3 regions of the Neobacillus sp. S1227 genome follow, and region 1 is predicted to be linked to each of the others. Evidence: riboswitches for the same ligand, from Rfam matches in the RefSeq annotation. Region 1 holds a riboswitch; each other region holds the start of a gene.
The links. A riboswitch is a leader RNA that binds a small molecule or an ion and turns the genes downstream of it on or off. The one in region 1 is predicted to bind S-adenosylmethionine.
Positions count from the first base shown of each region.

Region 2: linked by a shared signal. The riboswitch ahead of ACZ5AE_RS24315 (O-acetylhomoserine aminocarboxypropyltransferase/cysteine synthase family protein) and the one ahead of ACZ5AE_RS15910 (LLM class flavin-dependent oxidoreductase) in region 1 are both predicted to bind S-adenosylmethionine.
Region 3: linked by a shared signal. The riboswitch ahead of metK (methionine adenosyltransferase) and the one ahead of ACZ5AE_RS15910 (LLM class flavin-dependent oxidoreductase) in region 1 are both predicted to bind S-adenosylmethionine.

Region 1 covers NZ_AP038276.1:3,166,899-3,171,161, reverse strand. The annotation lists gene purD (phosphoribosylamine--glycine ligase) at 1-463, shown strand, start outside; gene ACZ5AE_RS15920 (hypothetical protein) at 510-659, shown strand; gene ACZ5AE_RS15915 (AAA family ATPase) at 666-848, opposite strand; SAM riboswitch class I at 1,449-1,552, shown strand; gene ACZ5AE_RS15910 (LLM class flavin-dependent oxidoreductase) at 1,661-2,710, shown strand; gene ACZ5AE_RS15905 (ATP-grasp domain-containing protein) at 2,726-3,682, shown strand; gene ACZ5AE_RS15900 (hypothetical protein) at 4,247-4,263, shown strand, end outside.
Region 2 covers NZ_AP038276.1:4,825,997-4,830,259, forward strand. The annotation lists gene ACZ5AE_RS24310 (methionine ABC transporter ATP-binding protein) at 1-494, opposite strand, end outside; SAM riboswitch class I at 617-723, opposite strand; gene ACZ5AE_RS24315 (O-acetylhomoserine aminocarboxypropyltransferase/cysteine synthase family protein) at 849-2,165, opposite strand; SAM riboswitch class I at 2,235-2,339, opposite strand; gene ACZ5AE_RS24320 (SCP2 sterol-binding domain-containing protein) at 2,421-2,777, opposite strand; gene ACZ5AE_RS24325 (nuclease-related domain-containing protein) at 3,022-3,936, shown strand.
Region 3 covers NZ_AP038276.1:4,657,384-4,661,646, forward strand. The annotation lists gene asnB (asparagine synthase (glutamine-hydrolyzing)) at 1-677, opposite strand, end outside; gene metK (methionine adenosyltransferase) at 912-2,114, opposite strand; SAM riboswitch class I at 2,380-2,513, opposite strand; gene pckA (phosphoenolpyruvate carboxykinase (ATP)) at 2,774-4,263, shown strand, end outside.

The DNA of each region.
Region 1 (4,263 bases):
TCTTTATACGGGATTGATGCTGACCAAGGAAGGGCCTAAGGTGATTGAATATAATGCACGCTTTGGTGATCCGGAAACACAGGTCGTTCTTCCTCTTTTAGAAACAGATTTACTTGATATCGTAATCGCAAGCATCTCCGGTGAATTAGAAAAAGTAGACGTGAAATGGAAAGACAAGTCGGCTGTTTGCGTAATTATGTCTTCTGCCGGCTACCCGGGCCCATACGAGAAAGGCTGTGTCATTCATGGATTGGATCAGGTTGCTGATCCGGCGATCGTTTTTCATGCTGGCACCTCTGAACAGGAGGGCAAAATCCTGACCAGCGGTGGACGTGTTCTTGGGATTACTGCAATAGGGGATACCTTGAAAGAAGCGAGGAATTTGGCATACCAGTCCGTAGAAAAGATCTCTTTTGAAGGAGCGCATTACCGGACCGATATTAGTTCCAAGGCTTTTTTATAAAATGCTTGAAGCATATATAAATAAGATGAAAGGCAGGAGTGAAAGTATGGATAAAAACAAAGGGAAAACACCAAATATTTCGGGTAGTTTTCAAGTAGTTGCAGATGACCGAAAAGATACTATTGAGGAATTGAAAAGAGACAATAAACTAGATGAAGAAACGGAATACTATGCACGAATTTTTATGGAAGATTAGGGGTTTTTAACTATAAACGGATATGTATAATAGAAAAGTAGAAAAGTTAGGGAGCTGGGTACCAAAGCTCCCTGAAATATTTGATTGTACATCGATCCACTGAATCCTTGAAAAATGACAGTCAAGGGCCTTCGCAAATGCTTTTACTTTCGTTGTTTTCCCCGTACCGGGCAAATCCTTAAGCAGCACATTCCTCTCTGTTAACAGGATGCAATGAGAAGAAGGAAAAATCACTTAAAATTTGTTGCCGGAAATGCAATTATTTTAAAGGATATTTACAAAAAATTCAGAATATAATATATAAAAGGATGTAAGAAGGGGTATACTTGAGACGAATAGCTGATTTATTGTGGGAAGGTTTTACTTTAAGACAGATTTTCCATAAAAAAATAGTTATACCGTATCTTCTGTTTTTAAGTTTTCTTATTTTATTTGAACTATATTTGATTATTTTTCTGTTTACATCGCTTCAAATAATTGCCCCAATTGGCTATAAGGCTACTTTATATTTTTATGGTATTGTATTATTTTTAATTTTCCTTTTTGGTTATTCACTCATGGTCTTTATTGAAACAGTTAAGGGAATTAGGAGAAAAAAAGGTTTGCTTATCTAACCAGCCAATAAAGAGGTTGGTTTTTTTGTTTTATCGCAGCTGTTATTGGTTGAAAGGTTCCACTTCCGTGTTTATAAGTTGTTTATTTCGGGTCTAGAAATATTTTATTGACAATTTTATGAATTTAAACTATTATCGCTATATAGTAAATTAAAAATTTTAAGTGTACATTTTCTTCTTATCAAGAGAGGTGGAGGGACTGGCCCTTTGAAGCCTCGGCAGCAGGTTCTTTTGAATACTGTGCCAATTCCATCAAGCGCATTGCTTGAAAGATGAGAAGAGGGTTTTGAAACTCTCTTCTTAGGAGGAGAGTTTTTTATATATACATAAATCATACTTAAACAATAGGAAAACTAGAGAATTAGAACAGTAGAGGAGAGAATTCAAATGAAATATGGTTTTTGGTTACCGATTTTTGGAGGCTGGTTGCGTAATGTGGAGAATGAACATATGCCGCCAACCTTTGATTATGCAAAGAAAGTCATACAATCAGCGGAAAAATGGGGATATTCGACTACCTTAATAGCTGAATTATATTTAAATGATATTAAAGGACCAGAGCATGATTCTCTTGAAGCCTGGTCCACCGCAGCGGCACTTGCTGCAGTGACGGAAAAAATTGAAATTATGACGGCGATTCGTCCTGGTTTTCATAATCCTGCCGTAGCGGCAAAAATGGCAGCGAATATTGATCAAATCAGTAATGGGCGTTTTACGCTTAACGTTGTTTCTGCTTGGTGGGCAGAAGAAGCACGTCAGTATGGCGGTATTTTTACGGAACATGATGAGCGTTATGCTCGTACCGAAGAGTTTATTGATGTCCTAAAAGGTTTATGGACAGAAGAGACCTTCGATTTTTCCGGCCAATTTTACGACTTAAAAGACACGAAGCTTGCTCCGAAACCTGTTCAACGACCAAACCCGATTCTTTATGCAGGCGGTGAAAGTGAAAAAGGCAAGCAGACCATTGCCGAAAAATGTGATGCTTATGTGATGCACGGTGGCACAGTGGAAGAGATTGATCGAAAAATAGCCGATATGAAGGCACGCCGCGAACAAACGGGCAAAGCGCCATTTAGTTCATTTGGCATGGCTGCATATGTTATTTGCCGTGATACAGAAGAGGAGGCTTTAGCTGAGCTTGAAAAAATCACGACTGTAAAGGATTCTAGCGGTTATGCGGGCTTTAAAGACTTCACTACAAAATCACACTTAGAGCAGCAAATCCAATTACAGGATTACTCTGTATCCAATCGAGGCCTAAGGCCGAACTTAGTAGGAACACCTGAGCAAATTGCCGATCGGATTTTACAATATGAAGAAGCTGGCTTAGACTTATTGTTGTTACAATTTTCACCTCAATTAGAGGAAATGGAACGCTTTGCCAAGCAGGTTATGCCATTAGTTGAACAAAAACGCAGTTTAATAACCAACTAGAGAGGGGTCTTAAAGATGAGCAAGGTATATGTGATACATGAAAATAGTGAGTGGACCATCCATTTAACAAAAAGGTTAGAGGAACTTGGTGTTCCTTATGAAGAATGGCATTTGGACGAAGGAACGTTAGATTTATCGACAGAACCGCCAGAAGGAATCTTCTATAGCCGAATGAGTGCTTCTTCTCATACTCGTGATCATCGTTTTGCAGCGGAATTTACCGGACAAGTATTGGCTTGGCTTGAAGAACATGGACGGACGGTGTTAAATGGAACGAGCGCTCTTAAGCTAGAGGTTAGCAAGGTTTTACAATATTTAGAGTTAAATAAGTATGGTGTGAAGACGCCAAAAACGATTGCAGCGGTTGGAAAACAAAGCATTCTTAAGGCTGCAGAGGCGTTTGCAGGTAAGTCTTTTATTACGAAGCATAACCGTGCCGGTAAAGGCTTAGGTGTTCAATTATTCCATAGTGTAGAAGCGTTAAAAGCTTATGTGGAAGGACCGACTTTCGAAGAACCGGTCGATGGCATCACCCTTATTCAAGAGTATATTCAATCACCTGAAAGCTACATCACTCGTTGTGAGTTTGTAGGAGGAAACTTTGTCTATGCCGTTAAGGTGGATACGTCGGAAGGTTTTGAACTTTGCCCAGCGGATGCCTGCCAAATTGGCGATTTATTCTGCCCGGTCGGAGAAGAAGTGGAAGAGAAGCCTAAGTTCCAAATCATTGAAGGTTTTGAGGACGAAATCCTAGAAAAATATAAGAAGGTTCTAGCTGGCAATAATATTCAGGTGGCTGGAATCGAGTTCATCAGAAATGCGGATGGTGAAATTTATACTTACGATATTAATACAAACACAAACTATAATTCTGATGCCGAAGCAAAAGCTGGAAAATATGGTATGCTCGAAGTTGCTTTATTCTTGAAGAAGACATTAGAAGAGAATGTCCGGGAAAACGTATTAAATTAATGTTGTAAAAAAGATTGCCAGTATAACTTATGCAATTGGTTATACTGGCAATTTTTGTTTATTAGGTTCAGTTATAACTGAAACGGAAATATTCCGTTTAAATTAGGAAATACTCTTATTTCCTTAAAAATAAAGGAAGTTTTTCCGTTTATTTGATTCAAATCTTTGGATTTTGTCTTATTTAGAGCGCATAATCGGAATTTCTTCGCTTATATTTGCTTGGTAAGCTTCCTCATTATACATTAGCCGGAAATTCTCCGCCTATGAATTCTCGTACCTATACGAAAATCTACAATGAATATTATGCGAGCCTATTATGAAAAATCGTTAGGGTCTTATAGTATGTGCTGTTTTTTTATGTGCCTTCTTAGAAAAAGGGAGTATAGTCCATATCAAAAATTATGATAAATGACTCTTGTTACAAATGCATGCGTATTATATTGTTAAAACAACTTCAACATGACCATTTACTATTTGCTTTGTTTATGTAGTTTTTTCCAATAGTAGAGTTAATTACGAAGAGTAATTAGAGTTGAAAATGTTTTTTAGAAAGGGAAAAATTATATGCTTCATATTTGGAA
Region 2 (4,263 bases), 1.7 Mb from region 1:
TCACATAACAATACCTTTGGGTTATTGGCAAGGGCTCTCGCAATTCCGACGCGCTGCTTCTGCCCGCCGCTTAGCTGCGAAGGGTAAGCGTCTCCTCTGCCTTCAAGACCTACTAACTTGATTAACTCATCAACTCGTTTTTTTCTTTCCGGTGCGCTTACACCTGCAATCTCCAATGGAAAAGCAATGTTTTCGCTGACTGTTCTTGACCAAAGCAAATTGAAGTGCTGAAAAATCATGCTGATTTCCTGACGAGCTTTTCTAAGTTCTGCACCCTTTACTTTTGAAATCTCCTTACCCGCCACGTTAACTGTTCCTTCCGTAGGCAGCTCGAGACCATTTAACATACGGATTAAGGTACTTTTACCAGCCCCGCTATATCCGATCACACCGAAGATTTCTCCCTCTTTTATATCCAGGTTTACTTCATCAACTGCTTTTAACTGTCCCTGCTTAGTAGAGAAAAGCTTTCGTACATTTTTAATTGAAATCATTGAATCACCTACTTCTTATCCTTATTATAGGATTTGATAATTTTTATGAAAGGATTCTATTTTAGTAAAATAAATAGCCTCTCTGCGCAGGCAGAAAGGCATCATTATCAAATGAATCCTTTCTCCCATCTCTCAAAGCCGTAAGCTTTGTGTGAATTGGCACCATTTCAATAAAATTGACGGTTGCCGGGCTTCATAGGGCACATCCCTCCACCTCTCTCGATAAGAGCAAAAGCTATCCTATATAAAATTAGTCATTCTTTAATACTATTATTATGAAAGTAATCGTATCACGGTTAGAAAGTAGTGTCAACGACAAAATTCTACATATTCAAATAACTTTTTCAAGAAAATTTAGGCATTTGTTGTTAAAGAGGTTAGGCCAGTTGCAGCTTCGATTGCGTCTTCCAAATCTTCTACCAAATCCTCGACATTTTCAATTCCGATGGAAAGACGGATCAAGTCCTCGGAAACACCCGCCGCCTTTAAACCTTCCGCATCCAGCTGCTGATGGGTGGTGCTTGCCGGGTGAATAATTAAGCTCTTGGCATCGCCAACATTGGCCACGTGCGCCCATAAAGTGATGGCATCGATTAATTTCGCACCGGCTTCTCTTCCGCCTTTAATGCCAAATACAACCATGGAGCCAGCGCCCTTAGGCAAATATTTTTGTGCCAAGTCATAGTCAGGATGTGTTGGATGCCCCGGATAAGAAACCCACTCCACCGCTGGATGGTTGTGAAGGTACTCCACGACCTTCTGGGTATTGGCAACATGTTCTTTCATCCGTACGTGTAAGGTTTCCAATCCTAACACGAACTGGAATGCGTTTTGCGGGCTTAAAGCCGGCCCCATGTCACGAAGAAGCTGGACGCGCGCCTTAATAATATATGCTACCGGTCCAAGTGCCTCTGCATACACAAGGTCATGATAGCTTGCATCTGGTGTGGTGAAGCCAGGGAATTTCGGCGAATTCCAATCAAACTTTCCGCCGTCGACGATGATGCCTCCAGTCGTTGTTCCATTACCCAACAGCCACTTGGTTGCGGAGTGAACGACGATATCTGCCCCGTGCTCAATCGGACGGCACAGATATGGAGTCGCAAAGGTGTTGTCTACAATGAGAGGGACACCTGCTTCATGAGCAATATTAGCTACCTTTTCAATATCTAGAATTCTTAAGCTCGGATTGCCGATCGTTTCAGCGAATACGGCTTTTGTTTTGTCCGTAATGGCAGCACGGAAGTTTTCCGGAATCTCTGGATCTACAAACTTCACATTAATCCCGTATTTTGGAAGGGTCACAGCAAATAAATTATAGGTTCCACCGTAAAGGTTGGATGCAGCAACAATCTCATCTCCCGCTTCAGCAATGTTTAAGATGGCCAGCGTAATGGCTGCCATGCCGCTGGCCACTGCCAGAGCGCCAACTCCACCTTCTAGGAGCGATACTCTTTCTTCGAAAACGGTTGTAGTTGGATTGTGAATCCTTGTGTATATGTACCCAGGTTCTGCTAATGCGAACAGGTTGGCAGCATGCTCTGTGCTTTTGAATTGATATGCGTTATTTTGATAGATTGGAACCGCCCGTGCTCCTGTTACCGGGTCTGGTGTAAGACCACCGTGAACACTTAATGTTTCAAACCTTAACTTCTTTTGTTTTTCTGACATAGTTCTAATTCCCTCCCATTATAAAAATAAAACCCATGCTTCCTATAAGAAGATGGGGGTTCTCCGCTCTTCTTATCTTTCAGAGCCTGTTTGCTCTGCTGGATTTAGCACCGTGTGTGGTCTACCGGTTGCCGGGCTTCAACGGGCCAGTCCCTCCGCCGCTCTTGATAAGAATGTTTATTTAGTTCGCCGAACGTTGATTGAATATTCTAAAAAAATAATACCTGAAGTTTAATTCCGAGTCAATACCTTTGATTAAATTATTTTGGCTAGATTGTGTTGGGGTTTTGTTAAATAAAAAAGGGACTCAAGTAATAATATATTTCTTAATGAACCTGTTATGTTCAAGGCCCCGTTTCGATCTAGCACTCTTAACCTCTCTTGCCCTTCAAGTAGCTGCTTGATTTGATGTGATTCACCGTGGATTTGACAATGCACCTGCTCCACTTGTCTGTCATAGAGAGCGAAAATTTCCCCGTTTTTAATAACTAGTTGAAGCAATTGCTGTTCGGTAGTGCTTAGGCTTACCTTTAGTTCTGCGTGCTGAATTAGCGGAAGAATATGCTTTTGGTCTTTGAAGGTTTTTAAAAAGCTATTTACATCTTCTATCATTTTAATCACTCCGAAATTCTCGTCTATAACCATTACTATTCAGCAGTAATTGGTCTATTCCTCTATGAATTGGTCGACATTATCTTCGGACGAGTGGGGAAATATTAGCATTTCCCGAGAAATATGTCGGAAGATGAGGGATGCTGGTAATGTTAACAAAATATTCATACATTCTAATTTGCATTTAAGTAAGTTGGAGTAAAATTGGATATGGGTATTTTAATAGTTTGAAAGGATGTGGACTATGCCTACACCAAAAAAATCACGCCATGAACCAAAGGAGTTACTTGAATTAAGGGCCTTAAACCCGCGGATGAAGCTTTCTGACAAAGACGGGAGAAAGTACTACGCTCTTGAAAAAGGCTATCAAGGAGAAGTAATGTTTGATTCAATTACCGAACGATTGGGGAATAACTGCATCGTATTAAATGGCTTGCTCTTTAAATTGAAAGAAAAGTACTTTCAAATCGATACTGTGATTATTTTTCAAAAAACGATTTACCCCATTGATGTTAAAAATTTTGAAGGAGACTATATTTATAAGTCTGATCCCGACCGCTTTTGTAAAAATGATACCGAAATTGACGACCCTTTCCTTCAATTGTTGAAGGCCGAATCCAAGCTGCGGCAGCTTCTCGAAGAGTACAAATTTAATCTACCGGTTGAATCCTACGTTGTTCATATTAGCCCCACCTTCACTTTATACAATGCACCCCAAAACAATCATGTTATTTTCCCAACACAAATCAATCGCTTCATCAGAAAATTAGAAAATATCCCATCAAACCTGAACGGAGGCCATGAAAGATTGGCTGACCTGTTAATTTCACTGGATCAGGGTGATTATCCAAATGCTACAAAGCCGACTTATAGTTATGAGGAGCTGAAAAAGGGTCCTTATTGTTCGAAGTGCCACTCATTTTCGGTTTCTGTTGGGGAGAGGAAAATGGTTTGTAATACTTGTGGGTGTGAGGAGAGACTAGAGTCGGTAGTGCTACGGAGTGTTGGGGAGTTAAGATTGCTTTTTCCGGAGTTTAAGATTACGACTAATTTGGTGTTTGAGTGGTGTGGAGGGAGCGGCTCTAAAAAGATGATTGGAAGAATCCTAAAGGAACACTACACATTAATGGGATATGGTCAATGGACTTATTATGAGTAATATTTTCTGGCTGTTTTGGAGTCAATAGATCCTTTGGCTACCCTGTTTCCACTTTTGGTTGAATTTCGGTAGCCAATAGCTCTGATTGGCTACCCTGTTTCCTCTTTTGGTTGAATTTCAGTAGCCTATAGCTCTGATTGGCTACCCCGTTTCCACTTTTGGGTGAATTTCGGTAGCCTATAGCTCTGATTGGCTCCCCTGTTTCCTCTTTTGTCTGAGTTTCGGTAGCCAATAGCTCTGATTGGCTACCCTGTTTCCTCTTTTGGTTGAGTTTCGGTTGCCTATAGCTCTGATTGGCTACCCTGTTTCCTCTTTTGGGTGAATTTC
Region 3 (4,263 bases), 1.5 Mb from region 1:
TGTGCTTTCCAGTAGCGGTTCATTTCCATCTTCGAGCCAATTTTTTTAGTGAAATAATGGCCTGGTTCAAGCTTTTTAATCCCTTCTGACAGGGTATCAGGCTCTGGAACGAACTGATAGGTTAAATAATGCTGCAAGGAATCATAATCCAGCACATCATTTTCAATAGCCAGCAAAATGCTTTTTTTCTCAGAGGCAAAGAAAGTTCTGTCACCATCCTCCATATAAAAGAATGGTTTAATGCCAAACGGATCTCGTGCCCCATAAAGTGTTTGTTCCTGCTTATCCCAGATTACAAAAGCGAACATCCCCCGTAAGCGCTCAACTGCTTTTTCCTTTAGATGGCTGTAGAGGGCAATGATAACTTCTGTATCCGAGCTTGTGGAAAAAGTTAGTCCTTCTTTGAGCAACTCTTCACGAAGCTCAACATAGTTATAAATTTCACCGTTAAAAATAATCCAGTATCTTTCGTTTTCATACGTTAGCGGCTGATGCCCGGATTCAATATCAATGATACTTAACCGGCGGAAACCAAATTGAATATGATCATCATAATAATAACCATCATCATCTGGTCCGCGATGGGTAATAATATCGTTCATATTTTTAAAAAGCTGCTTTTCTTCGTCACGATAATTTTGCGTTTTGTCATGTACACAACCGATAAAACCGCACATTATGTACCTCACCTACTCTATTTCAAAATATCCTTTTGTAAAAACATACTCTCTAATACTACCACTTTTTTTTCAAAAATGGCACTGTGAAACAAAAGGAAAATCATGTATCATCATTTTTCACTGCAATAGTCCTACTTAAACATTTTATTCCAGTTTTTAAAACACTGAACAAGAAAATTTACGATTTAAAGAAAAATGGGAGTTACACCTTAATGCAACTCCCACTCCATATTATTTTCCTTCCGCCTGCTCACGTAATGCATCTGCCTTATCAGTGCGTTCCCAAGGAAGATCAACATCCGTACGACCAAAATGTCCGTAAGCTGCTGTTTGCTTATAGATGGGACGGCGTAAATCCAGCATTTTAATGATTCCAGCAGGGCGCAGGTCGAAGTTTTTACTTACTAAATCAACCAAAACCTCTTCGCTGACTTTACCTGTGCCAAAAGTATCAATAGAAATCGATACCGGTCTTGCTACACCAATCGCATAAGCAAGCTGTACTTCACATTTTTCGGCTAAACCTGCTGCGACAATATTTTTTGCAACATACCGTGCAGCATAAGCAGCTGATCGGTCAACCTTTGTCGGGTCCTTACCGGAAAAAGCGCCGCCGCCGTGACGGGCATAGCCTCCGTAAGTATCTACGATAATTTTGCGGCCGGTCAGTCCTGCATCCCCCTGCGGTCCGCCGATTACGAAGCGGCCGGTTGGGTTAATAAAATATTTTGTATTTTCATCGATTAATTCTTTTGGAACAACAGGATTAATGACATGTTCCTTAACATTTCGCTGGATTTGCTCTAGTCCAATTTCCGGATGGTGTTGGGTGGAAATAACGATTGTATCAATCCGAACCGGTTTGTTGTTCTCATCGTATTCGACCGTTACTTGTGTTTTTCCGTCCGGACGAAGGTATGGAAGGATATCCTCTTTGCGAACCTCAGTCAACCGGCGGGAAAGCTTATGGGCTAAAGATATTGGAAGAGGCATCAGCTCTTTCGTTTCGTTACAGGCGAAGCCGAACATTAAGCCTTGGTCACCTGCACCAATTGCTTCAATTTCTTTATCTGACATTTGACCTTCACGGGCTTCAAGTGCTTGATTGACACCCATGGCAATGTCAGGAGACTGTTCATCAATAGAGGTTAACACGGCACATGTTTCCGAATCAAAACCATATTTCGCACGAACATAGCCTATTTCTTTGATCGTCTCACGAACAATTTTTGGGATATCTACATATGTAGTGGTAGTGATTTCGCCGGCAACAAGAACTAAGCCGGTCGTTACTGATGTTTCAGCAGCTACGCGGGCATTTGCATCCTTTGCTAGAATGGCGTCTAAAATTGAATCAGAAATCTGGTCGCAAATCTTATCAGGATGACCTTCAGTTACTGATTCAGAAGTGAACAAATGGCGTTTCGGTGACATCTGAATTCCTCCTATAATAATGAAATAATGAGGCTGCTTTTTTCAAAGGTTAACACCCTTTCAAAAATAACCTCCATTTTGATACGGAACTCATCCCTAATAGTATGAAATAAAAATCAGGTTTTTATGAAATACTACCGAAAAAACCCAAACGAAATTCTTTAGAAGATTAGTAAAGCGATTCAAACAGCACGTGCATTTGCCGAATACACAAAAAAACCTTTCCATGAGGAAAGGTTGAATGCAAACATTTGCGTGCCTTTCACTCTTATCGTTCAAGGACTAGCCTTGCATCAGGTTTAGCACCTTTGCCCGAAAAATGACTTAAAATAGGCATTTTCCTAGTTGCAGGTTGCTGGGTTTCATAGGGCCTGTCCCTCCACCAGCTCGGGATAAGAGAGTATCCGTTCAAGGTTAAATCATACCCCAGTTACTTTAAGAATGTCAATGTATTTTTTAGCAACATTAACCAAAAAATACAGTGGAGTATGATACAAAATATGCCTAAACTGTTTTTTTCATGACTTTTTAATCACCTTTAGAATAAGTTATAAAATACAGCATAATTTCATTAATTAGTATAGACTATTATTTTAAATGTGTTATACTATTCATTATTAAAATACCAAAATAAAAACAAAAAAAGGAAGGTTCATTAAATGAATTCTGTTCATATCCCAAATGAATTAAAGGAATTACTTAATGAAAGTAATGTCCAAGTCCAATTATCAGTGCCGCAGCTAGTTGAAAAAATCCTCTGCAGAAATGAAGGGACACTTACTTCCACCGGTGCGGTTCGTGTTTCAACAGGAAAATATACCGGGCGGTCACCAGGGGATAAATTCACTGTTTTAGAAGAGTCAACTAAAGATAAAATTGCGTGGGGTTCTTTAAATCAGCCAATCTCACAAGAGACTTTCGATAATCTTTATAATAAGGTATTAGAATACTTAAAACAGCAGGAAGAAGTTTTTGTATTTAAAGGCTTTGCTGGAGCTGATAAGAAATCACAACTTCCGATTCAAGTCATAAATGAATTTGCTTGGCATAATCTATTTGCCCACCAGTTGTTCATTCGGCCTTCGGAAGATGAACTTCTGACTCACAAAGCTGAATTTACAGTGATTTCAGCCCCTAATTTCAAAGCTGACCCTGCAGTCGACGGTACGAATTCTGAAACCTTCATTATTATATCATTTGAACGCCGCGTAGTTCTAATTGGAGGTACTGAATATGCGGGAGAAATGAAAAAATCGATTTTCTCAGTCATGAATTATTTACTGCCTGAAAACAATATTTTCTCCATGCACTGTTCAGCAAACGTTGGCGTTGAAGGAGATGTTGCCTTATTCTTTGGTTTATCAGGAACCGGAAAAACAACTCTTTCCGCTGACCCAAACCGACGTCTAATTGGTGATGATGAGCACGGCTGGTCATCTAACGGTGTCTTTAATATTGAAGGCGGCTGCTATGCAAAATGTATTAATCTTTCACGTGAAAAGGAACCGCAGATTTTTGATGCCATTCACTTTGGAACCGTTCTTGAAAATGTTGTAATCAACCAGGAATCAAGAATTCCGGATTACGATGATGGAACTTTAACAGAAAACACTCGGGCCGCATACCCAATGGAAGCAATTGATAATATTGTCCAGCCTAGCATTGCCGGCCACCCGAATACTATTGTGTTTTTAACTGCAGATGCATTTGGTGTTCTTCCGCCAATCTCGAAATTAACTAGGGAACAAGCAATGTACCATTTCTTAAGCGGATTTACATCAAAGCTTGCTGGCACAGAGCGAGGCATTACTTCACCGCAAGCAACCTTCTCAACCTGTTTCGGAGCACCATTCCTGCCGCTGCCGGCTACACGCTATGCCGAAATGCTAGGGGAAAAGATCCTTGAACATAATGTTAATGTGTTCTTGGTTAATACAGGCTGGACTGGCGGTGAATACGGCGTCGGTAAACGTATGAAACTTTCATATACAAGAGCAATGGTGCAGGCAGCCCTTGAAGGCGAACTAAATCACGTAGAAACCGTTAAGGATACATTCTTTGGCCTAAATATCCCGCTCCATATTGCGGGAGTCCCTGATGAAGTGCTTCAGCCAATTAAAACATGGGCGGATCCTAAGGCCTATGAAAT